Linked DNA regions of Actinokineospora alba. The protein of the gene in region 1 interacts with the protein of each later gene in a pairwise test. Links are inferred from orthologs where the notes say so. Each region holds a gene or a part of one and is shown on either strand. Other genes may lie near its edges. The genes, in order: C8E96_RS10590 and C8E96_RS09450.

The links.
Region 2: the proteins of C8E96_RS10590 (region 1) and C8E96_RS09450 interact in binary tests that used the Escherichia coli proteins (3 or more experiments, as listed by UniProt). The link is inferred for Actinokineospora alba from one-to-one orthologs.

What each region holds. Positions count from the first base shown.
Region 1 is NZ_SNXU01000001.1:2,204,690-2,216,211, forward strand. What follows is about bases 719-3,699. They hold C8E96_RS10590 (peptide deformylase), read right to left. Parts: upstream 2,507-3,699; coding sequence 1,931-2,506; downstream 719-1,930. Other genes in these bases: C8E96_RS10580 (DUF2332 domain-containing protein), read right to left, coding at 719-1,195; C8E96_RS10585 (LysE family translocator), read right to left, coding at 1,195-1,794; C8E96_RS10595 (DUF3263 domain-containing protein), read left to right, coding at 2,658-2,972; C8E96_RS10600 (LytR C-terminal domain-containing protein), read left to right, coding at 2,969-3,595. Also shown: C8E96_RS10575 (hypothetical protein), read left to right, coding at 1-152; more of C8E96_RS10580, read right to left, coding at 149-718; C8E96_RS10605 (SSI family serine proteinase inhibitor), read left to right, coding at 3,869-4,246; C8E96_RS10610 (AAA family ATPase), read right to left, coding at 4,285-6,504; pssA (CDP-diacylglycerol--serine O-phosphatidyltransferase), read right to left, coding at 6,545-7,525; C8E96_RS10620 (phosphatidylserine decarboxylase), read right to left, coding at 7,529-8,245; molybdopterin molybdotransferase MoeA, read right to left, coding at 9,504-10,700; C8E96_RS10630 (AIM24 family protein), read left to right, coding at 10,790-11,419; C8E96_RS10635 (serine/threonine-protein kinase), read left to right, coding at 11,475-11,522. UniProt on the Escherichia coli protein: Removes the formyl group from the N-terminal Met of newly synthesized proteins. Requires at least a dipeptide for an efficient rate of reaction. N-terminal L-methionine is a prerequisite for activity but the enzyme has broad specificity at other positions.
Region 2 is NZ_SNXU01000001.1:1,963,733-1,975,273, forward strand. Bases 3,445-6,444 are described here. They hold C8E96_RS09450 (aspartate-semialdehyde dehydrogenase), read left to right. Parts: upstream 3,445-4,413; coding sequence 4,414-5,475; downstream 5,476-6,444. Other genes in these bases: C8E96_RS09445 (aspartate kinase), read left to right, coding at 3,445-4,417; C8E96_RS09455 (LPXTG cell wall anchor domain-containing protein), read right to left, coding at 5,541-6,444. In the rest of the region: C8E96_RS09420 (hypothetical protein), read left to right, coding at 1-144; C8E96_RS09425 (hypothetical protein), read left to right, coding at 191-529; C8E96_RS09430 (hypothetical protein), read left to right, coding at 600-1,190; C8E96_RS09435 (nitroreductase family protein), read right to left, coding at 1,187-1,771; C8E96_RS09440 (DUF2029 domain-containing protein), read right to left, coding at 1,761-2,972; more of C8E96_RS09445, read left to right, coding at 3,152-3,444; more of C8E96_RS09455, read right to left, coding at 6,445-7,247; C8E96_RS09460 (DUF397 domain-containing protein), read right to left, coding at 7,340-7,543; C8E96_RS09465 (helix-turn-helix domain-containing protein), read right to left, coding at 7,550-8,395; C8E96_RS09470 (protein kinase domain-containing protein), read left to right, coding at 8,540-10,273; C8E96_RS33695 (hypothetical protein), read right to left, coding at 10,341-11,138; C8E96_RS09480 (MFS transporter), read right to left, coding at 11,195-11,541.

The DNA.
Region 1 (11,522 bases):
CGTTCCTGCTCACCGGCGAGCCGATCAGCAAGGTCCAGGCCCAGCGGGTGCGCACCTTCTTGTTGGCAGGCCGCGAGGACGAACTGACCTCGGCCGCCTCGTACGCCGAGATGGCCGCCCTGCCCGACCTGCCATGGCGAGCCTTGGCCTAGGGGTCGGCCAGCCACGCCAGCAGGTTGCCCCTCGACCAGCAGCGGCCGATGGCCTCGGCGCGCAGGGTCGAATGGTCGAACACCGCCAGGCCGATGATGCTGTGGCCGGAGGCGCGGCGATCGCCGAAGGTCGGTATCGCGGGCGCGACGCCGACTCCTTCCGCGGACACCCAGGCCACCGGCCGGTTTGTCGCCGCTTCGTCGAGGCGGTGCAGGAAGCGCAGGCGGCTCTCCAGTGGGAACTTCGACAACGCCCACGTCGTGATCACCACAGGCAGGGCGTCCGCGGGCACCTGGGCGATGGCGTCGGGCAGCACCTCGACGGCGTCGCCTCGCAGCAGCAGCGGAGGGGCCGACGCCGCCAACGCGATCTCCGCTTCGAGCCTCGCGGCCCGCTCCCGCTGATCCGGCCACACACAGGCGCGCAGCCACCGGGCTTCATCGGTGTCGGTCACGTCGACCGGATCGACGTCGACACCGACGCGCGCTACGACCTCGGGCATCGCCCGCGTCGGGAGGGGCCGGTCTCCCACGATGGAAGCCGACAGCCGGACGGGCGAGGACGGGTCGCCCAGGGACTGGCCGTTGCCGTAGGTGAGGCCGACGCGGTCGACGTTGAGGTTGAGGCCCGCCGAGCAGCCCACGTCGATCAGGCCCACCGCATTCGCGCCCGCTCGGCGCGCCGCCTCGGCGATGGCCGGGTACAGCACGGCGCAGCGTCCGGTCTCGTCGGTGCGCGGCTGTCTGCGGGCGGCGATGGCGACGACCGAGTCGGTCATGCCGAGCAGCGTGTCGATCGCAGCGGCGGCTTCCCCTGCGGCGTAGGCCGCGGCGAGCGCGGGTGCGCGTCCGGCGAGGGCGAGATCGTGCAGCGCGGCGAGGATCACCGTGGGGTGCCGCTTGCGCGCGGGCGCCGCCTCGATGGCGCGCAGCGCCGCGTCGGACTCACTGATGGCGACGGCGACACGTTCATACAGCGTGTCGGCGGCGTCGACCTCGCCGAAGTGCCGGTACACCTCGGCGAGCGTGCGGGCCTTGCCCACTAGGCCTCCAGCGCCAGTCGGATACCGAGCGCGATCAGCACGGCGCCGGAGAACCGCTCCAGCCGCGTCCGCACCTCGGCGCGCCGCAGCCACCCCATCACGCGGGTGAGCATGGCGATCACCAGCAGGTACCAGACGGTGTCGATCACCACCCACAGCCCGGCGAGCGCGAGCAGCACCCAGCTCGGCGCGTCGGGCGTGACGAACTGGGGCAGGAACGAGATGGCGAACACGGCGAGCTTCGGGTTCGCCAGGTTGACCAGCAGGCCCGCGCGGAAGCCGGAGCCGCCAGTCACCTCGGTCTCGGTGTGCTCGTGCCTGCCGAACAACGCCTTGATGCCGAACCAGACCAGCACGCCGACGCCGACGATCCGCAGCCCTTGGTAGGCGATCTCGGAAGCCACCAGCAGCACCGACAACCCGAGCCCGGCCGCGACGGCCCACACGGCGACGCCGACCTCCATACCCGCCATGGTCGCCAGCGCGCCGCGGCGGCCGCCGCGGATCGCCTGTCGCAGCAGCATCGCGGTGCCGACCCCGGGCACCATGGCGAGCAGGAACGAGGCGATCAGAAAGGCGAGAAAGCCGGACCAGGTCACCCCCGCATCGTGCGACACCGACGGCCCTGATCGCCACCGGTTATCCACAGCCCGCCACACCGTTCGCCTGCCACCCGACTGTCGAACTCGGTTGCCGGGCGGGGCGACTCATTCGCCGGGAGGGGCGACTCGCGGGTCAGTCGTCGGCGAAGGGGTCTTCGGTGGTGGACGGGTCCCAGGACAGGCCGGGGACGCCCCACTTGTTCGCCTTCACCATCCGCTTGGCCTCGCGCTGGTTTCGGCCGACGAGGCGGTTCAGGTAGAGGAAGCCGTCGAGGTGGTCGGTCTCGTGCTGCAGGCAGCGCGCGAAGAAGCCGGTGCCCTCGACCTCGATGGGCGAGCCGTCGACGTCCTGGCCGGTGACCTTCGCCCACGTGGCGCGGCCGGTGGGGAAGGACTCGCCGGGGACCGACAGGCAGCCCTCGTAGTCGTCGTCCGGGTCGGGCATGCCGTCGGGGATCTCCGACGTCGTCAGCACGGGGTTGACCACCGTGCCGCGGTGCCGCACGCCCTCGTCGTCCGGGCAGTCGTAGACGAACACGCGCTGGGCGACGCCGATCTGATTGGCGGCCAGGCCTACGCCGTTCGCCGCCTCCATCGTCTCGAACATGTCGGCGACCAGAGTCTTGAGTTCGTCGTCGAACCGGTCGATCGGCGTGGTCGGAGCGTGCAGGACGGGGTCGCCGACGATCCGGATCGGGTGAACTGTCATACGGGCAGGGTAGTTATTGCGCGTTGACGGACGCGCCGAGGACATGACGATCACATCGGGTGGTGACGTGGTGTAATGGCGCCTGAGGATCACACCTGTGTGATTCCGGTGCGGGAGCACGGATTCGCCAGACCGTGAGGCGAGGAGCCAGATGAACGCCGCTGAGGCATCGGCCTTTTCGGACCCGCGACCCACGCGGGCGAAAGCGTCCAGCGGGCTCAGTGAGCGAGATCACACGATCTTGGCTTTCGAGCGACAGTGGTGGAAGTGCGCGGGCTCCAAGGAGCAGGCGATCCGCGAGCTGTTCGAGATGTCGAGCACCAGGTACTACCAGGTTCTCAACGAACTGATCGAAAAGACCGAAGCCTTGGCCGTCGACCCGATGCTGGTGAAGCGACTGCGCCGGATGCGGTCGACCAGGCACAGCGCGCGGTCCGTGCGGAGGCTGGGATTGGAATCGCGATGACCACAGACCCGTCCGCAGCGCGTCCGGGCAAGATCGCCGGTCTCGTCCTGATCGGTGTCGCCGCCGTGTCCACCGTTCTCGGTGTCGTCACACTCCTCGGCGGCAACGGCGACAGCGAGGCAGGCCAACAGCCGCAGAGTTCGGCGCCCGCCGCGTCGCAACCCTCCGTCGCGCCGCCGTCGACCTCCGGCTCGTCCCCGGGCTCGTCCTCCGCCGCGCCGACGACCACGACGACCACTCCACCCGTCTCGACGACGGCCGCGCCCACGAGCACCGCGCCGGGGCCGGGCCAAGGGCCGGGTCAGCCGGGTACGCCGTCCACAAAGGACCAACCGGTTCGGATCTACAACAACAGCACGATCGCCGACCTGGCCTCCCGCGCGCAAAACGATCTCAAGGGCCACGGCTGGAACGTCGTCGAGACCGGGAACTACTCGCAGGGGATCATCCCGACGACGACGGTGTACTTCGTTCCCGGCACGGCAGAGGAAGCCGCCGCGCGGGCGCTGGCCGCGGAGTTCGGCATTCGCGCCGAGCCACGTTTCGAGGGCATCAAGGATTCGCGTCCTGGTCTTATCCTGATCGTCACCAAAGATTATCGTGGCGCGGCGGGCAAGGAATAACTTCCTTTGACCGAAAACCGCTTCCGGCAAAGGAAGCGGTGGGCGTGACGGTCTGTCGCGCCCCGGCCTGCGGGACGTTCACCAGCGCCAAGGTTCTTTAACCCGGCCGCTTGCGCCATTCGGTGGGCAGCCATCGGGCGACAATTGTGCGGCCCGTCACGGGCGAAAGGAAGAATCGCGCCCGGGTTGCGACGATTTTTCATCGGCCTACTCTCGAATTCGTTCGGTCATCGATCATGACCGCGATACCACGAGAGGGTTGACTGACCTATGTTGCGCAAGGTCCTTATCGTCGCTTTCGCCGCCGCGACCGCGGTGGCGACGGCCCAGCCTGCTTCGGCGACGCCCACGAGCGCGTCGCTCGTCCTCACCTACCAGCACGAGGGCGACCCCATGCGGGTCGGGACGCTGCGTTGCGGCCCGGCAGGCGGACACCACCGCAGCCCGGAGACCGCCTGCGCGCAGCTCGCCGCGGTGACGGGCGACTTCAGCGCGCTGCTTGTGCACCAAGACCGCGCGTGCCCGCTGTACGTCGACCCGGTGCGCGTGACCGCGACCGGGACCTGGGACGGCCGCCGCGTCTCCTACGACGAGACGTTCGGCAACGCGTGCCAGCTCTACGTCGAGACCGGCGCTGTCTTCGACATCTGACCGAACCCGGACCGGCGGGGCGAACCCCCGCCGGTCCGTCAGGCCTTGCGGGACTCGGCGTAGGCCTCGAGAGTCGCGAGTTGCGCCGGGTCCAGCGAGGGGCGCACCTTCTCCCGCGCCTGCTCCAGATGTGCCGCGGTCACCTCAGCCGCGTCCAGGCTCTCGCGCATCGCCGTGAGGGCCGCCTCCCGCAGGACGGCGGCGCAGTCGGCCGCCGAGTAGCCCTCCAGCTGCTTGGCGAACTCGACCAGGTCGACATCCGGCGCCAGCGGGATGTTGCGGGCGGTCGCCTTCAGGATGGCCGCGCGGGCCTCGGCGTCCGGCGGCGGCACGTAGATCAGCCGCTCCAGCCTGCCGGGGCGCAGCAGCGCGGGATCGACCAGCTCAGGGCGGTTCGTCGCGCCGACGACCACCACGTCGCGCAGCGGCTCCACGCCGTCGAGCTCAGTCAGCAGGGCCGCGACGACCCGGTCGGACACGCCCGAGTCCGACGACTGCCCGCGACGCGGCGCCAAGGCATCGATCTCGTCGAGGAAGATCAGCGCGGGCGCGGCCTCGGCGGCGCGGCGGAACAGCTCGCGGACGGCGCGTTCGGACTCGCCGACCCACTTGTCCATCAGCTCCGCGCCCTTGACCGACAGCACGTTGAGCTGCCCGCTTCCCGCCAGCGCGCGGACGAGGAACGTCTTGCCGCCACCGGGCGGCCCATAGAGCAGCACGCCGCGTGGCGGGGCGACACCCAGGCGGGCGAAGGAATCCGGGTAGCGCAGCGGCCACAGCACCGCCTCGGTGAGGGCCTGCTTGGTCTCCACCATGTCGCCGACATCTTCGAGCGCCACGTTGCCGGTGCGCAGGGTGTCCGAAGTGGACATCGAGGTCGGGCGGACGGTGTCCAGTGCGCCGAGGATGTCAGCGGACTCGATGCGCGGTTCCTCGGCGTCCTTGTGTCGCAGCGCTGCGCGGATGGCGGCCTCGCGGCGCAGGGCGATCAGGTCGGCGGCGACGAAGCCGGGGGTGCGCTCGGCGATCGCCGCGTAGTCCACATCGGACACGACCGGGACGTCGCGGAACAGCATGCGCAGCAGCTCGGTGCGGGTCTTGCCGTCGGGCAGCGTCAGCCGCAGCTCGCGGTCGATCAGCTCGACACCGCGGACCCGGGGGTCGATGGCCTCGGGGTGGGCGGTTGTCGCGACCAGGGCGACCCGGGGGATGGCGATGGCGGCGCGCAGCGAGTCCAGCACCACGGTCGCGACCGGCGGTGGGGTGGTGGCGGGCAGGAGGACGTCGATATCGGTGATCAGCAGGACGCTGGGCTTGCCCGCGTCGGAGTGTGCGCGGATCTCCGCGATCGCGCTGTCCACCAGGGCCGCGGTCGACTTCGCCTCCAGGACGGCGGCGGTGGGCCCCGACAGCTCGACGACGGCGGCGTCGACCGAGTGCGCGACCGAGCGGACGACGGTCGACTTCCCGACCCCTTCTGGGCCGGTGACCAGCGCGCCGAGCCGCGGGGCTGCGCCGAGTTTCGCCAGCAGCTCCGGGCGGGTGAACGCCAACTCGAACCACTCCGCGAGCGCGCGGGCGGCGTCCTGGGCACCTACCAAGTCCGCGATAGGCGTTGGGGGTTCCGCCGGGACAGGCGGGGCCGGTCGGACGGGGGCGGTGGCGACCGGGGCGGGGGCGCGCTCGCCCGTGCGCGGGCCGTCGCGCCAGCCGACCACAGTGGACGGATGCACGGTGACCGCGCCGGGCGGCTCGGTCGCGGTGATCGTGAGCAGCTCGTTGGTCCACGTCATGCCGATGGCCCGCGACAGCTTGCCGCGCACCGCCGAGACGTCCGTGCCGGGCGGCGGGGACAGGTCCTGCGGCAGCAGCGACACCGCGTCGCCCGCCGTGAGGACCTTGCCGACCAGCGCCAACCGGACGGTCTCCGGGGTCAGCGAGGTTGTGGCCAGGCGCGAACCCGCCACGGTCACCGAGCGCGCGGGGGCGACGTCGACCTTCGCGACGACGACCTCGGCGCCCTCGGTGACACCGAGGTTGGACATGGTCACGTCGTCGAGGAGGATCACCCCGGTCGGCCCCGCCGGGTCACCTTCGGCGGCCAGCGCGGAACTGACGCGCGCGCCGGTGAGCTGGACGGCGTCCCAGTGCCGCACGCCGAGGGCGTCGAGCACTTCCCGGTGCAGCCGCACCACCCCGCGCCGGGTGTCCAGGGCGGACGGGGACAGTCGGGCGGTCAGCGTGATCTGTGATCCCACGCCGCGAGCCTATTGCCTCCTGCTCTCGCGGCGCAGGACGTCAGCGGGACTGCTCGCGCCGCAGACCCGTGCGCCGCCAGCTGCGCCTGCGGACCGGGCCCGCCACGCTCGGCTCGGGCGCCGGTGGCGCAGCCGCCTGCTGCCCGCCGTTGCGGCTGGGGAGTCGGACCGCGCGCTTGGCCGCGCCGGCGACCCGGTGCAGCGGCGGCGGCCGCAGCCCGATCCGGCGCTGCGTGCCGTGCTCGCGCTTGATCGCCCGACGTTCCTTCGACGGCACATCCCACGCCTCGGGGTGGTTGGCCAGCCAGTGCTTGCGCCGCACCGCGAACGGGATGTGGGCCAGGTAGAGGATCAGGGCGATGGCCAGCGCGATCATCGGGTACGTGATCACCGCGGCGGCGAGCAGACCCACACCCACCAGCATCGGCGCCACCGCGCGCGGGGAGACCTTGACCGACTTCACCGACAGCGTCGGGATGCGGCTGATCAGCAGCACGGCGACGGCCACGGTCCACAGCGCGATGAACGGCTTGGACTGCCACCACACGTCCCGGACGCCGTACTCGATGGTCAGCATCATCGGCAGCAGCGCGAGCAGACCGCCCGCGGGCGCCGGGACGCCGACGAAGAACTCCTTGGCGTACGGCGGCTGCTCGGTGTCGTCGAGGAGTGTGTTGAACCGGGCCAGGCGCAGGATCATGCAGACCGCGAAGATCAGGGCGATGCCCCAGCCCAGGCGGTTGTCCGGGAATTTCCAGACGTAGATCACCAGGGCGGGCGCGACCCCGAACGAGATGGCGTCGGCCAGCGAGTCCAGCTCGGCGCCCATCTTGCTGGTCGCGTCGAGCAGTCGGGCGATGCGACCGTCGAGGCTGTCCAGAATGGCCGCGACACCGATGGCCGCGATCACCGCGGCCCACTGGCCGCGCATGGCGAAGTGCACGGCCGAAAGGCCGGCACACATCGCCAGGACGGTTATCGCGTTGGGCAGCAGGCGCACTCCGGGAGACGCAGGCGCCATCGGTCAGCGCTCCGCGGCGGGCAGCTCGGCCAACACGGTCTCGCCGCCGATGGTGCGCTGCCCGGCCTCGACGAGCACCCGGCTGCCCGTGGGCACGTAGAGGTCCACGCGGGAGCCGAAGCGGATGAGGCCGTACGTCGTGCCGGCGTTGACCTTGTCACCGTCGGCCACCTGGCAGATGATCCGCCGCGCGACCAGACCGGCGATCTGCACGACGGCCAGGTCGTGACCGTCGACGGTGTGGATGTGCAGGCTGTTGCGCTCGTTGACCTCGCTGGCGGCGTCCAGGTCGGCGGAGAGGAACTCGCCGTCCTTGTGGATCGCCCGGACGACCTGGCCGGTCGCGGGGGAGCGCTGGACGTGCACGTCGAACACCGAGAGGAACACGCTGATCCGCAGCATCGGGTCGTCGCCCAGCTCGAGCTCGGCGGGCGGGACGGCCTCGATGACGTGGGAGACGGTGCCGTCGGCGGGCGCCACCGCGATCCCCGGCCGCTGCGGCGTGACCCGCTTCGGCTCACGGAAGAACCACGCCAGCCAAGCGGTGAACACACCACTGAGCACACCGACCCGACGCGAACGACGCCGAATCAGCAGCGTCGCCACAAGAGCGCCGAAGACAAACGGCCGACCGCCCGGGTGGACCGGCGGGATGATGCTTTTGGTCAGCTCGACCGCGTGCTTGAGGGCATCGGACGGGGGCTGCGACGGGGCGGACATCAGGTGGCTGGTTCCTCGCGACTCGGCCGGATTTGCCCACACGCTACGCCAAGAGTCGTATCGACCGAGATCTGACCGGCCCTGAAACACAGGGCACCCGACCGGCGCCGTGCACCCCCCGACGGCGCACGGCACCGATCGGATGCCCCGTTGCGGAGCGATTCCATTCTACGCGCCCACTCCTGGCCAATCAATCCGACCGGTGAGCACGCGGTTACTTGCTGTTGCGATCTTACCGAAGCCTCTGGCGGCAGACCCATGCGGTCCCCGCGATCACGGACCGGCCTCGGGGTCATTCGCGGCACGTCCGACGGTGCCGATCACCCCACGGCCCATCCCACCGGGCGACTCAACCTTGCCGACCCGGCTCGCACCCCACGGCGCCCCCCGTCACCCGCGACCGAAACGCGCGAACCAATGGAGCACAAACCAGCCCGCCCACCGGACCTCAGGGCCAAAGAACACCGCGAACACCACAACTCGCCTGCATCCCACCAACCCAGGCCGAGCCGCCCAGCCCAACTGCACCGCGCACACAACCGCTCGGCCTGCATCCACCAACCCAGCCCGAGCCGCACAGCCAAACCAAACCGCCCACAGTCCCACTCCAACGGGGTTGCCTTTGCGGTCTTTGGCTTTTAATCCCTGCTCTACCCCCTGCCCCCTCGTCCTGGCCATCTTTAACTCTCGATCATCGGTGTCAAGGGTCGCGCAGCGATCGCGCAGCGACGGCCGTTTACGGCCGCCCTTGACGCCGATGATCGAGAGTTAAACAATTGTGGCCGAGGGAGACTGATTTCCCTTGGGAGCCAACAAGAACTCGGGGATCAACGTGGTGGGCCCCTCTGGCTCGATTGTTTAATTCTCGATCATCGCTGTCAAGGGCGGCCGTAAACGGCCGTCGCTGCGCGATCGCTGCGCGACCCTTGACACCGATGATCGAGAATTAAAAGCGGCCAGGACGAGGGGCAAGGGGGAAGTGCAGGGGCGAAGAGCCGTCCCCGAAGGCAACCACGTCCGGAGCTATGGGGGAGGCGTGTCCCTGAGGGTGACCACGTTCGGAGGTGCAAGGGCAAGGGCATTCCCGAAGGAGGCCACGTTCGGAGGTGCAAGGACAAGAGCATCCCTGGAAGTGACCCATGTTCGAGGTGAGGGATAAGGGCGTCCCTTAAGGCTTGCGAGTCCTGGGTGGGGCTGTGGGTGGCGCAGTTGGGCTCTGCGGTCCGGTTGGGTGGCGTGGTGGTGTCTGTGGGTCGGATTAATCGAGCAAGATCAGGTCTACCTTGTCGCCCGCTTTGACCTGTTCGATACCCACCGGGATTTCGATCAAACAGTTCGATGCGGCGAAAGCGGACAGTAGGTGTGACCCCGGGCCGCCGACCGGCATTACCTCCACCATTCCGTCATCGTGCCGCGCCCGCCGGTATTGGGTCTTTGTGCCGGGTGACGACATGTCCACCGTCGCCCTTGCCTGTGCGCGGGGGCGGTCTACGACGCGGTGTCCTAGAGCTCCGAGCAATGCCGGGCGGACGAACAGTTCGAACGACAGGGCTGCGCTCACCGGGTTGCCCGGCAGGGTCAGTACCGGGAGTCCCAGGAAGGTGCCGAAGCCCTGGGGACCGCCCGGCTGCATCGCGACGCGCACGAATTCGACGCCGTGGCCGGTCAGGGCGTCCTTGACCACCTCGTATGCGCCGGCGCTCACGCCGCCTGAGGTGATCAGCAGGTCCGCCCCCGGCGCGTGTTCGGCGACTACCGCGCGGAATTTGTCGACGTCATCCGGGACGAAACGTAGGACCGTCGCGTTGCCGCCGATCTCGCGGACCGCGGCAGCGATCAGGACGCTGTTGGACTCGTAGATGTGGCCGGGTGGCAGGGGCTCGCCTGCCGCGACCAGTTCCGAGCCGGTCGAGAGCACGATGACGCGTGGGGGCCTTCTGACCGGGAGGGTGCCGAGACCGACCGCGGCAGCCAAGCCCAACTGCGGGGGGCCGATGACGGTGCCCGCGTGGAGGACCGTGACGCCTTCCACCACGTCCTCGCCGGTTCGCCGCAGGTGCTTGCCCGCGGGAACAGCGGAAGTGATGTGCACGGTCTCGGTCCCGGCGTCGGTCAGTTCGACCTGGACGACCGCGTCCGCGCCCGGGGGCAACGGTGCGCCGGTCATGATCCGGTGGGCCGTGCCCGGCTCCAGTGGCTGGACGTCGGTGCGGCCCGCCGGGATGTCGTCGGCCACCGGCAGCGTGACCGGTGCGGACGCTATGTCCTCAGCGCGGACCGCGTAGCCGTCCATGGCGGAGTTGTCGAAGGGGGGCAGCGACACCCCGGCCACGACGTCCTCGGCCAGGACCAAGCCCAGGCAGTCGGCGAGCGGGAGTTCCACGACGGGCAGCGGCGGCAGGAGTGCGGCGACTTCGTCGCGGTACTCCCCGGCCGTGTAGGTGCGTTTCGCCACGCGGCCATCCTTCCCTAAACCGCCGTGCCAGACTGCCGGGACTGGAGCGGCCGCGTCGGGGTGTGTCGCACTGGGTGGAAGAGGGAACGGTGCAGGTTCGTACACGGCATACCCCCGCTTTCGGGGTGGCACGCCTCATGTTGGCGCCAGGCGAAGCGGTTCAGGCCGACTACTCGGCGCTGCTGGCCACCAGTTTCGGTGTGCTCGTCGATCAGCGTCGTGGGGGCGGCCGGTCCAAGGGCAGACCCACGGTCTTCACCGCGCCCGCCGAGGGTGGCTGGGTCGACGTCGCCCCCGCCCTGCCCGGTGAGGTCTACGCGCTCGACCTGGACGGGACCGCGGGCTGGTGCGTCGCCCGCGGCGTCGGGCTCGCCGTCGCGAGCACCCTGCGGGTCGATCCGAGCTGGCCCAACTTCCACACCCTCTTCGGCGCCGAGCACGGCTTCCTCGAACACGTCAGCGGCGTCGGCACCATGGTCCTCGCCGTCTGCGGCGCCCTCGACGTGGCGACCCTGGAACCCGGCGAGGCGATCACGGTCGACCCGGCGAGCGTGCTGGCCTACAGCGACGGCACCCAGTGCAGGCTGCGCGCGGTCAGCCAGTCCGGCCCGCAGTCGGTGCGCACCGGCGAGGGATTGATGCTCGATATCGCCGGTCCGGGCAGGCTCCTCACCCAGACCAGGACCCCCCGGGCGATGGCGGGCTGGCTCGCCCGCTGAATCGATCTCACGGAACCGGACGCGGCCGTCACAACGCCCACGTTAGGCTCCACGCGTGTCGGAGGACCTTACTGGGCGTCGCCTGGGGCATTACCGCATCGAC
Region 2 (11,541 bases), 240 kb from region 1 along the record:
CAGTCGATGGCGGAGCCACTCGCGCTGTTCTTCCCCGGCCTGTTCCCGATCGCCAACGCGACGCTGAACGTGATCGTGAACTACGGCCTCGCGGCGCTGTTCTGGATCGTCGTCACGGGCATCATCGCCCGCGTCGTCTCCTGATCCCGCACGCATAGCCCCGGGCGGGCTGCCGTGCCAGACTGCCCGCATGGCTGACAGCACCGAGGAAACCGGCCGCGAGGGCCGCACGGGCGCGCAGTGGCGGGCCGACATCGTGGGCCTCATCGCGAACCTCGTGCGGTGGGCGGGCCTGCTGATCGCCTTGGTCCTGGTCGTGCACGTCATCCTGGTGATGGGCAACGCGAACACGGCGAACGGCATCACGACCTTCGTCCGCGACACCGCGGACGTCTTCGTGCTGGCGTTCAAGAACCTGTTCGCGCCCGAGGACGCCAAACTGGGTGTGCTGATCAATTACGGCCTGGCCGCGATCTTCTGGCTCGTCGTCACGACGATCGTGGCCAGGTTGATCCGCAGGCTCGCTTAGCCGTGTCTCGGGCGGCCATCCAGGTGATTGGGCTGCCGTCCGAGCGTGATCAACCTCTACGCTGGCGATCATGTCCGCGGAGTGGGCGTCAATTGTCGTAGACATTGTCGGCATAGTGCTGGGTGTTGTCGGCTGGTGGGCTCAGCCATTGATCGAACGCCGAATAATGGAATCGCGCAGGACTGTTCACCCGATACCCGGCGCCCCGCACGGGACCGACCTGACGCGACGGGTGCAAAAGTGGCTCACCGCCGCCACCTTGATCGTCCCGAGCACGATGCTGGCTTATGCCGTGATCGACGTCCGGGTGGGCGTCCAGCACGTCGATCTGGCCGTTTTGCCTGCCGCGGTGCTGGGACTCTTGTTCACCGTGGTCACTTCCCTGCTGGTCGGGCTGATCGGTGTGGGTGATCACCGCGCCATCCGCGTAGCGGCGGTGATCTGCGCTGTCTTCGACAAGGTGTTCATTCTCGCGGCAATGGTTTATCTCTGGTTCGCTTTGACCGCGTTGACCCATGTTCTCGGTATCAGGTATTTCGTAGCCGAACTGGACAGCCCGGTGCTCACCACTTTCCAGGCGGGCGTTCTGGCCGCCCTGTCGACAATCGCGTGGCGGGTTGTCGACAACAGTGCCGACCTGTTGGCGGGTCTCAAACGCTAGAAGGGCGTGCCCCACTCGGTGAAAGCCAGGTCGGAGAGCGGCAGCCGCTTCCGGGGCCGGGTCTCGCGTTCCCGCTTCTCCGGTGGGAGCAGCTCCGGCGGTCCGAGCACGCCGACCGCCACCGCCACCAGCGGCCTGATGTCCCCGGGAAGGTCGAACTCCGCCGCGATCCCCGCCTTGTCGAACCCCGCCATCTGGTGCGCGACCAGCCCCTCGGCCACCGCCTGCAACACCAGGTTCTCCGTCGCCAGCCCCACGCCGTACTCCGCGTACGGCACCTCACCCTTGGGGTTCACCGTCGCCGCGCAGGCGATCAGGAGCGCGCCCGCGTTGACCGTCCACGCCTGGTTTCCCCGGTTGAGCTGCCCGAAGATCCGGTCGAACGTCGGCGTCCCCCGCATCCCCACCAGGTAACGCGCGGGCTGGGTGTTGCCATACGACGGCGCCCACCGGGCCGCCTCCAGCATCCGCCGCATCGCCTCCTCCGGCACGACACCGGAAGGGTCGAGCGCGCGCGGACTCCAGCGCGCCTTGATCAGCGGGTGCAGGTCAGGGTCGGTGGGCCCAAGGTCAGATGGCATAGCCCCAGGCCGTGATCGAGTACGCGCCGAACCACGCCGACGCCACCGCGATCCCGGCGAGCGTGAGCACCACGGTGGACGGGCGCCGCTTGGCCAGCGCCAAGGCGATCGGGATCAGCAGCGTGAACGCCGGGAGCATCAGCCGGGCCTTGGAGTTCATCAGCCCGTTCGAGCACAGGTCCATCGCCAGCACCCCGGCCGCGTACACCAGCAGCGGCCACTCCAGCCGCCGCCGCCAGCCGATGACCAGCAGGGCCAGCGCGCCGACGATCAGCCCGACCGTGGCCACCTCCAGCACCGACCGCGCGTTGCCGAGCACGTCCATCGTGAACCGGACGGTCGCGACCCCGCCGTCGAACTCCGAGTCCCAGCCCCGCCGCTGCAGGGCGAACCAGCCGTCCCACTCACCGGTCTGCACACCGACCCACGCGAGGTAGCCGATCAGCCCGACCGGGGCGAGCACCCCGCCCAGCCAAGGCCGCCAGGAGTCGCGCCGCTGGAACACCGCCACCAGCGCCGCCAGCCCCACGGCCAGGATCAGCGCCGACGCCGTGGGCCGTACGAGTCCCGCCGCCGCGCAGCACAGCCCGGCCCCGATCCACTGCCGTTCGAGCACGAACACCAGCGCCCACACGGCCAGCGCGCAGAACATCGCCTCGGAGTACGCCATCGACAGCACGATCGCCATGGGCGACGCGGCGAACAGCGCGACCAGGATCAGCCCGACCGTGCGGGAGCCGCCGGTGATGATCGTCCCCAGCCGCGTCAGCCCGTACGCGCACACCACACCGAAGGCGACGGTCACCGCCAGCGCCGAGGGCAGCAGCCGGAACCCCAGGTCGCTGAGCCAGCCGACGACGGTCGGGTAGCCGGGGAAGAAGGCGAGCGGTGTCTCGAAGCTGCGCTTGCCGAACGCGTCGACCAGGCCGGACGGGACACCGGCGTAGCCGTTCCCGGCGATCGCCAGGAACCACTGCCCGTCCCACGATTTGAGCGCGTCGGTCGTCGAGATGTCGTTGCGGCCGGCCATCCAGCTCAGGATCAGCAGCCCGAACTCGCGGATGCCGAGGAAGATCACCCCGGGTGCGATGACGTGGGTGATCCGCCGGGCGGTCCACCGCCGCACACGCCTAGGGGCCACCTCAGGCTGTGCCGTCGTGGTTTCCTCAGCGCTCGCGGGCGCCACGTCCGTCGCAGACACCCCGATCCTCTCCACATCTGCTGGCCGTCCGGCCCAGCGTAGCCGCCCGTGCGCAGGCGGTCGGGGAGTGGCGGGAGACACAGAGCACCTCGGGACGAAGCCGGTGCGCAGGTAGGCTCTCCTGCGATAAGCGTGGCGGCCCCGGCCGCCCGCCCGCGGGCCTGAGGAGGTTGCACGCAGTGGCGCTCGTCGTCCAGAAGTACGGCGGATCCTCGCTGGAGAACGCCGACCGGATCAAACGGGTCGCCGAGCGGATCGTCGCGACGCGCAAAGCGGGGAACGACGTCGTAGTGGTCTGCTCCGCGATGGGTGACACCACCGACGAACTCCTCGACCTGGCCAAACAGGTGAACCCGGTCCCGCCGGAGCGCGAGATGGACATGCTGCTCACCGCGGGTGAGCGGATCTCCAACTCGCTCGTCGCGATGGCGATCAGCGCGCTCGGCGCCGAGGCCAGGTCGTTCTCCGGCTCCCAGGCGGGCGTGATCACCACGTCGGTCCACGGCAAGGCCCGGATCATCGACGTCACCCCCGGCCGCGTGCAGGCCGCGCTCGACGAGGGCTACATCGTCCTCGTCGCCGGCTTCCAGGGTGTCAGCCAGGACACCAAGGACATCACCACTCTGGGCCGCGGTGGTTCGGACACCACAGCGGTCGCTCTCGCCGCGGCGCTCAACGCCGACGTGTGCGAGATCTACACGGACGTGGACGGCGTCTACACCGCCGACCCGCGCATCGTGCCCGACGCCAAGCGCCTCGACCGCGTCACCTATGAGGAGATGCTGGAGATGGCCGCGGGCGGAGCCAAGGTGCTCATGCTCCGCTGCGTCGAGTACGCGCGCCGCTATGGCGTCCCGATCCATGTCCGCTCGTCGTACAGCACTAAGTCCGGCACGATCGTCGCCGGATCAATGGAGGACTTGACCGTGGAACAGGCGATGATCACCGGCGTCGCGCACGACCGGTCCGAGGCCAAGGTCACCGTGACCGGCGTCCCGGACCACGCGGGCGTGGCCGCCCGGATCTTCCGGACCGTGGCCGACAGCGAGATCGACATCGACATGGTGCTGCAGAACGTGTCCAGCACCGCGTCCGGCAAGACCGACATCACCTTCACCCTGTCCAAGAGCAACGGCCCCACGGCCGTGGCGGCGCTGGAGAAGATCCGCGAGGAGCTGGGCTTCTCCGCGGTGCTCTACGACGACCACATCGGCAAGGTCTCGCTGGTCGGCGCCGGGATGCGGTCGCACCCGGGTGTCACGGCGACCTTCTGTGAGGCGCTGTCCAAGGCGGGCGTGAACATCGAGATCATCAACACCTCGGAGATCCGGATCTCGGTCCTGATCCGCGACACGCAGCTCGATGAGGCTGTGCGCGCGATCCACGAGGCGTTCGACCTCGGCGGCGACGAGCAGGCCGTCGTGTATGGGGGGACTGGACGATGAGCAAGCCGACGCTGGCCCTGGTCGGCGCCACCGGCGCCGTGGGCACCGTGATGATCGACATCATGAACGGCCGCAAGGAATGGCCGTGGGGTGAGGTCCGGCTGATCGCGTCGCCGCGGTCGGCGGGCAAGAAGATCACCGTGCGCGGCGAGGAGCTGACGGTGATCGCCCTGGCGCCGGAGGTCTTCGACGGCGTCGACGTGGCGATGTTCGACGTGCCCGACGAGGTGTCCGCGCAGTGGGCCCCCATCGCCGCCGAGCGCGGCGCGGTCGCGGTCGACAACTCGGGCGCGTTCCGCATGGACGCCGATGTGCCGCTGGTGGTGCCGGAGGTCAACAGCGACAAGATCGCCGACCGCCCCCGGGGCATCATCGCCAACCCGAACTGCACGACCCTGTCGATGATGGCCGCCATCGGCGCGCTGCACCGCGAGTTCCAGCTCCAGGAGCTTGTGGTGGCCTCCTACCAGGCGGCTTCGGGCGCGGGCCAGGACGGAATCGACCGCCTCCAGGCCGAGTACGCCGCCGTCGCGGGCAAGGACCTGGGCGGCAAGGCAGGCGACGTCCGCGAGGCGCTCGCGGCGGCCGGCCTGTCGCAGGAGGGCTCGCCTTTCCCGGCCCCGCTCGCGCTGAACGTCATCCCGTGGGCGGGCTCGCTCAAGGAGGACGGCTGGGCCAGCGAGGAGCTGAAGGTCCGCAACGAGTCCCGCAAGATCCTCGGCATCGAGGACCTGAAGGTCTCGGCGACGTGTGTGCGCGTCCCAGTGGTCACCACGCACTCGCTCGCCGTCCACGCGCGGTTCGCCGAGCCGGTGACGGTGGAGCAGGCGCGCGCGATCTTCTCGGCGCAGCCGTCGGTGGTCTTGGTGGACGACCCGGAGAAGGGCCAGTTCCCGACCCCGGCCGACGTGGTGGGCGGCGACCCGACCTATGTCGGACGCATCCGCCAGGCGCTGGACTTCCCGAACACCCTGGACTTCTTCGTCTGCGGTGACAACCTGCGCAAGGGCGCGGCGCTCAACACCTACGAGATCGCCGAGCAGCTGGCCAAGCGCTAAAGCCAGTACAAACAAGCGGGCCGCGACGGAGATCCGTCGCGGCCCGCTTGCTTGTCTCAGGTGGTTCAGTTCGCCTTGGTGCGCCTGCGGTTCGCGGCGATCAGGAACACCGCTCCGGCGAGCAGCGTGGCCAGGCCACCGACGGACAGCCAGATCACGTTCGCGCCGGTGTCGGCCAGGTTTCCGGACCGCGCCTGCGGAGCGGGCGCGGCCGGGGGCGCGGTGGGCGGGGTCGTCACGGGGTCCGGCGTGGGCTCGTCGTCCGGTCCCGGCGTCACCTGGACGGGGAAGTCGCAGGTGTACCAGCAGCCGTTGCCCTTCACCAGAACGTCACGGTCCTCGGCGTTGACGACGGTCCACGGCCCCTTGACGTCGGTGGAGTAGATCCCGGCGGGAGCGTCCTTGAACTCGGCGACGCCCTTGTCGTTGGTGCGCGCGGTCGCCACGACCTTGGCCGTGTCCGGCTCGACCAACTGCACGTCGATACCGGCCATGGTCTCGCCCTCCTCGGGCCATCCGTTTCCGTCGCCGTCCTGGAAGACGGTGGTGCGCACGGTCCCGGTGGCGTTGGTGATCAGCCGGGCGTAGTCGACGGCCTCAGGGTTGCCGTCGCCGTCCCAGCCGAAGTCGCAGCCGGCGAAGACGACGCCGTAGTCCCCGTAGGCGACCGGGATGGTCTCGCTGACCTGGAAGGTCTCGGTCTTGCCCGGTGCGATGCTGACACCCTTGCGGTTCCAGGCGAGGTCGCCCCAGCCCGCGCCGGTCCCCTTCAGGCCGGGACCTTCACCGCTGCGGTGGCAGACCGCGTGGACGCCGGCCATCGGGATGGTGCCGATGTTCGTCAGTGTGACGACGAGGTGGGCGGTGTCGCCCGGCTTGTAGCTGTCCTGCTTGAACTTGAGCGACGCCGTCAGTCCCTCGCCGAACGGTCGGACACCGCGCAGCTTGAGGTCCAGGTTGCCGTTGGACAGGTCGACCTTCACCGTCGTGTACCGGAACGTCCAGTCGTCGACCTTGGTCGACAGCGAGTACTCGACTGGAGCGAGCCGGTCGAAGGCGAACCGGCCGGCGGCGTCGGTCTTGACGGTTTGGCGGTCATCGCCGAAGTGGTTATTGCCCGCCGTCACGTCGGCGTCGGCCACCAGCTCACCGGCGTCGATCGTCTCGTTGCCGTTCTTGTCGAGGTAGACGACGCCCGCGATCTTGCCGTGGACCTGCTTGAGCGGGGCGGTCACAGTGAAGCCGGTCGAATGGTGGCCGGATTCGCGCGGCGTGACGTGACCCACGAAGACCGCGGAGGTGGCGTTCGGATCGGCTGCGAACCCGTCAAGCTTGTGGGTATAGGTCTTGCCTGCGTCGATCTTGATGCCGGCGTGGAGCGCGCGCAAGCTCTCATACCGAAAGCTGATGCCGGTGTCGGACGCCGGGTAGGACGATGCCGTGAGCGGGCCCGCCGTCGTGTTGGTGATCTTGAGTGTGGCCTTGACCGGGTCACCGGTCTGGTAGGAGGCCTTGTCGAGCGTGGCCTCCACCGCGAATGACAGCGCCTGGGCGGAATCGGCGTTGTTCGGCGGCTGCACCAGGTCGGTGGGTGCGCTGGGCACGGTGGACGGTTCCGGCGCGGGCTCGGACACCGGGGCCGAGGGTTCGGCCGACACCGACGACGGCGCGGGCTCGCTCGGTTGGGCGTGGGCCGGTGCGGTGAACAGCATTCCCACGGCCACGGCGGCGCACGTGGCGGCCGTGAGGCGGGCATGGCGGAATAAGGACATGAAAGGAAACTCCAATGACCACGGCCGTCCCCGAGCCGGCCCCCAGCGCCGGCTGCGGTCGCGTCCGGCGCGGGAAGACTAGACGGTCGGTGTCACGCGATCGCGGTCGGGCGCACGGGATTGGGCCATTCGGAGCAGGTCAGGCGTGCCGGATCCCAGGCGCTCGCGGGGAAGCGGAGCGTGCCGCCGGTGGGGTTCTTGGAGTCCCGGACGCGCACGGTGGCTGAGTAGGCGATCTCCACATAGTCGGCTTGGCCGGCACCGCTGAAGCTCGATTTCCGCCACTCAGCGTGCATGCTGTTTCAGCTCCGCTCGTAATCGGCCGCCATGCACTTCAGAAAATTCACCGTATCGGTGGGCGGCAACGCCTTCTTCTCCAGGCTTGCCGTGTGGCGCTGAAACAAGCCGACCTGGTCTGGGGAGTCGAGGAACCCAGATGCCCCATCGTTCTCCACATAGATGATGGGCGGCTCCGATCGGAACTCCAGCTTGCTAAAGGTGCCTGGGTTGGCGTATCCGCCATGTTTGAACGGGATCACCAGAATCTTCACGTGGGGGAGCGCTGCCCTGCCGATCAGCCAATGAATCTGTTGAGCCATGACCTCAGGCCCGCCGATTGGCCGTTGCAATACCGCTTCATCGAGAATGGCCACGTATTTCGGGCTGACCAGCTTGGTCAGCACCTTCTGGCGTTCCAGGCGCGCGGCCACCCGTTCTGCCCGCCCGTGATCATCGGTGTCCGCGAAGGCCATCAGAGCCCGAAGATAGGCCGGTGTTTGTAGCAGGCCAGGCACGTAGGTCGGTGCGAAGGCGGTGATGGTGGTTGCCACGCTCTCGAACCCCGCCAGGGCCGGGCGCAGCCAGGGGAGCAACCGATCCCCGCTCTCCAGCCACTCGCGGGCATCCAGGTTCTCCGCCATCTCCAGAAGCCTCGCCCGTTCCGGCCCGGTCACCCCGTATATGGCCAGAAGCGCGGCGATATCTGTGATGTGTGAGATCCGCTTCGCCTTCTCGGTGCGATTCAGCGTGGCCGTTGACGTTCCGATCTGTGCGGTCGCATCCCGGGTGTTCAGCCCAGTTCGGGCCCGCAGCACTTTCAGCTCCATCGCCAAGGCCCGCATCCGGGCGGGCAGCCTGTTACTGATCATCCATCTATGACACTGGTCCTTCTCGCCGTCCGCAACTTCCCCGATCGGCGTAGTTGTTGCAGGTGGTGAGATCGATGACCCGGCAGGATCGGTGTCACCTCCCTTTCGTAGGCTGTCGCGCGGACAGCGCGGAGGGGGACACTCATGGCCGAGCCGAGACTGGTGGCCGGGCGCTACGCACTACTTGGGGAACTGGGCCGCGGCGGCATGGGTGTCGTCTGGCTCGCTGAGGACCGGGTCATCGGCAGGCGGGTCGCGCTCAAGGAGCTGCCGTTCCCGCCCGGGCACGACCCGGCGGTCTTCCAGGAACGCGTCCTGCGCGAGGCGCGGACGGCGGGCGGGCTCAACGACCCCGCCATCGTCACCGTGTACGACGTGTCCTTCGAGCGGGGCTTCGCCTACCTGGTCATGGAACTGGTCCAGGCCCCCACGCTCGCCGACCTCATCGCCGCGGGACCGCTGGCCGAGGCCAGGGTCGTGACGATCGCCCGGCAGGTGCTCGGCGCGTTGAAGAGCGCGCACGACGCGGGGATCGTGCACCGCGACGTCAAGCCCAGCAACATCATGGTGCTGCCCGGCGACCGGGTGAAGCTCGCCGACTTCGGCATCGCCCGCGGTGTCGACGACCCGAGCCTCACCGCGACCGGCGGCATCATGGGCTCCCCGGGCTACATGGCGCCGGAGCTGTTCGCCGGGTCGCAGCCCGGGCCCGCCGCCGACCTGTGGTCGCTCGGCGCGACCCTCTTCCACGCCGTCGAGGGCAAAGCGCCGTTCACGCGGACCACCACGGCCGCCACGATGCACGCCATCCTCACCGAGCGTCCCCAGCCCAGCCGCTGCGGCGAGCCGCTCAGCTCCCTGCTCAACGGCCTGCTGAGCCAGGACCCGGCGCAGCGGCTCAACGGCACCAGGGCCGCCGCCCTGCTCGGCGCGCCCGCGGACGCGGAAACGACCGTCACGTTCCCGCCGGTCGCCGTCGCGGACGGCTCCACCGAACTCGTGGCCCCGGTCGCCGACTCGACCGAACTCGTCGCCGGACCGACGATGGCGGTCGTCTCCCCACAGCGCTCGACCCGCGAGAACGTCATGGACGCGGCTGCCCCCGCGGCCCCGGCGTGGGTGAGCGACGACCCGTGGGACGAGAAGAAGAGCCCCAGCCGCAAGGTGCCCGCGCTCCTCGCGGGCGCGGCGGCGGTCGTCGTCGCCACTCTGGTCGCGGTCTTCGTGCTGGTCCCCGGGGATGAGGAAACCCCGACGGCGATGCCGGTCGTCGACAAGCAGACCCAGTCGTCGACACCGCCCGCCACCCTGACGGAGACCCCGACGTCCTCCTCCGGCGCGCCCAGCTCCACCGCGCCGCCGAGCAGCAGCACCTCGGGCGCACCGTCGTCGGGGGCCGCGGCCTCCGGCTCGGTCAAGCCCACGACGGCCTCCGCGGGCCAGCCCGTCCCGCCGAAGCCGACCACCGCGGTCACCACGACCAAGCCGCCGCCGACGTGGACGCGAACCGTGGTCACCCGCTACAACCACCCGACCGGCTGGCACGTCCTCACCACCCCGGCCAGTCCCGCGCCCGCGGGCTTCAGCCGCGAACACCCGCTGGGCGCGCTGTCCGCGAATCCTGCGCCCGGCACCAAGAAGATGTACTCCTGCAAGCAGAACACCTCGGAGGACCACTTCACGTCGGTGGACCAGAGCGGTGGCTGCGAGGGCCACCGGCTGATCGGCCTGCTCGGCTACGTCTTCACCGCGCCCCCGGAGGGCGCGCGGTCGGCGTCGATCTACCGCTGCACGTACTCGGGTGGCCACTTCGACTCGGTCCACGCCGACTGCGAGGGCTACAACCAGGAATATCGGATGGGCTACCTGCTGATCTGACGATGAGCGAAGGCCGCCGCTGTGCGCGGCGGCCTTCGCTCATCGGTGCCAGTGCTGATCGGTACCGCTAGGGAACCGGAGCAGGCTCCGGTGCCTCATCGATCGGCGGTGCGGGTTCCTCAACGGGCGGTGCGGGCTCCTCGACAACCGGCGGCGCGGGCTCCTCGACCGGCGGTGCGGGCTCTTCAACCGGCGGTGCCGGTTCCTCGACCGGCGGGGCAGGTTCCTCAACGGGCGGTGCGGGCTCTTCAACCGGCGGTGCGGGCTCCTCGACCGGCGGGGCAGGTTCCTCAACGGGCGGTGCCGGTTCCTCAACTGGCGGTGCGGGCTCCTCAACCGGCGGGGCCGGTTCCTCAACCGGCGGTGCGGGCTCTTCAACTGGCGGGGCAGGTTCCTCGACCGGCGGCGCAGGCGGCTCCTCCGGCGGAGCCTCGTCCTTCACGCACTCGCCCTCGATCAACTCGTCGAGTGCCTTGGCGGCGCCCTCGGCCTCCGTACCCACCGCGGCGGGCTTGGGCTCGGCCGTCGTCACCAACGCGACCGCACTGTACAAATGGGACAGTAGTTTCGCCGTGGCCTCGTGACAGCTGTCGAGTGCCACGCCCTCACCCGGCGGCACGTCCGGCAGGCACTTGTCGCTCTGCAGCGTGGTCACGAGGGTCCGGAACGACGAGACGAGATCAGTGGTCGTCGCGAGATCCGGCTCCTCGGCCTGCGCCTCCGCGCTCAGTGCGGCGAGGTTGTCCTTCAAGCTGGTCAGCGATTCACTGCATTTCTTGGTCGGTTCAGCGGCGGCCGAGGGCACGCCGAGGCCCACCAGACCGGTGGCAGCGGCGGCCAAACCAATGGCCAATTTCCTGAACATTCGGCTCACTTCCCCTGTTACGAGTTGAAGATCCGAAGTGCGTTCAGTCGTACGACTCAGTCGATGCCCGGGCCAGCCGATCGTAAGCACAGCTCCGACGGTTCCTCTTGCCGGGAACCGACATTCACCTTTTCGTGAAAGTGCCAGGTAGCCGCCGCGACGCCCGCCACGACCAGTCCACCCGCCCCCGCGACAGCGAATCCCCAAGCGGGTGAACCATGATCGACAACGAAGCCAACCAGGGGAGTTCCCGCCGCGGCGCCGAGGGTGAACGCCGAACTCTGCAAGCCCGTCGCGACCCCGCGCATCGACGCCGGGGCAAGGCTGCTCACCTTCTCGTTCGTGGCGGCCAGCGTCGGCGCGCACAGCGCCGTCGCCGGGATGAGCGCCAACGCCAACAGCC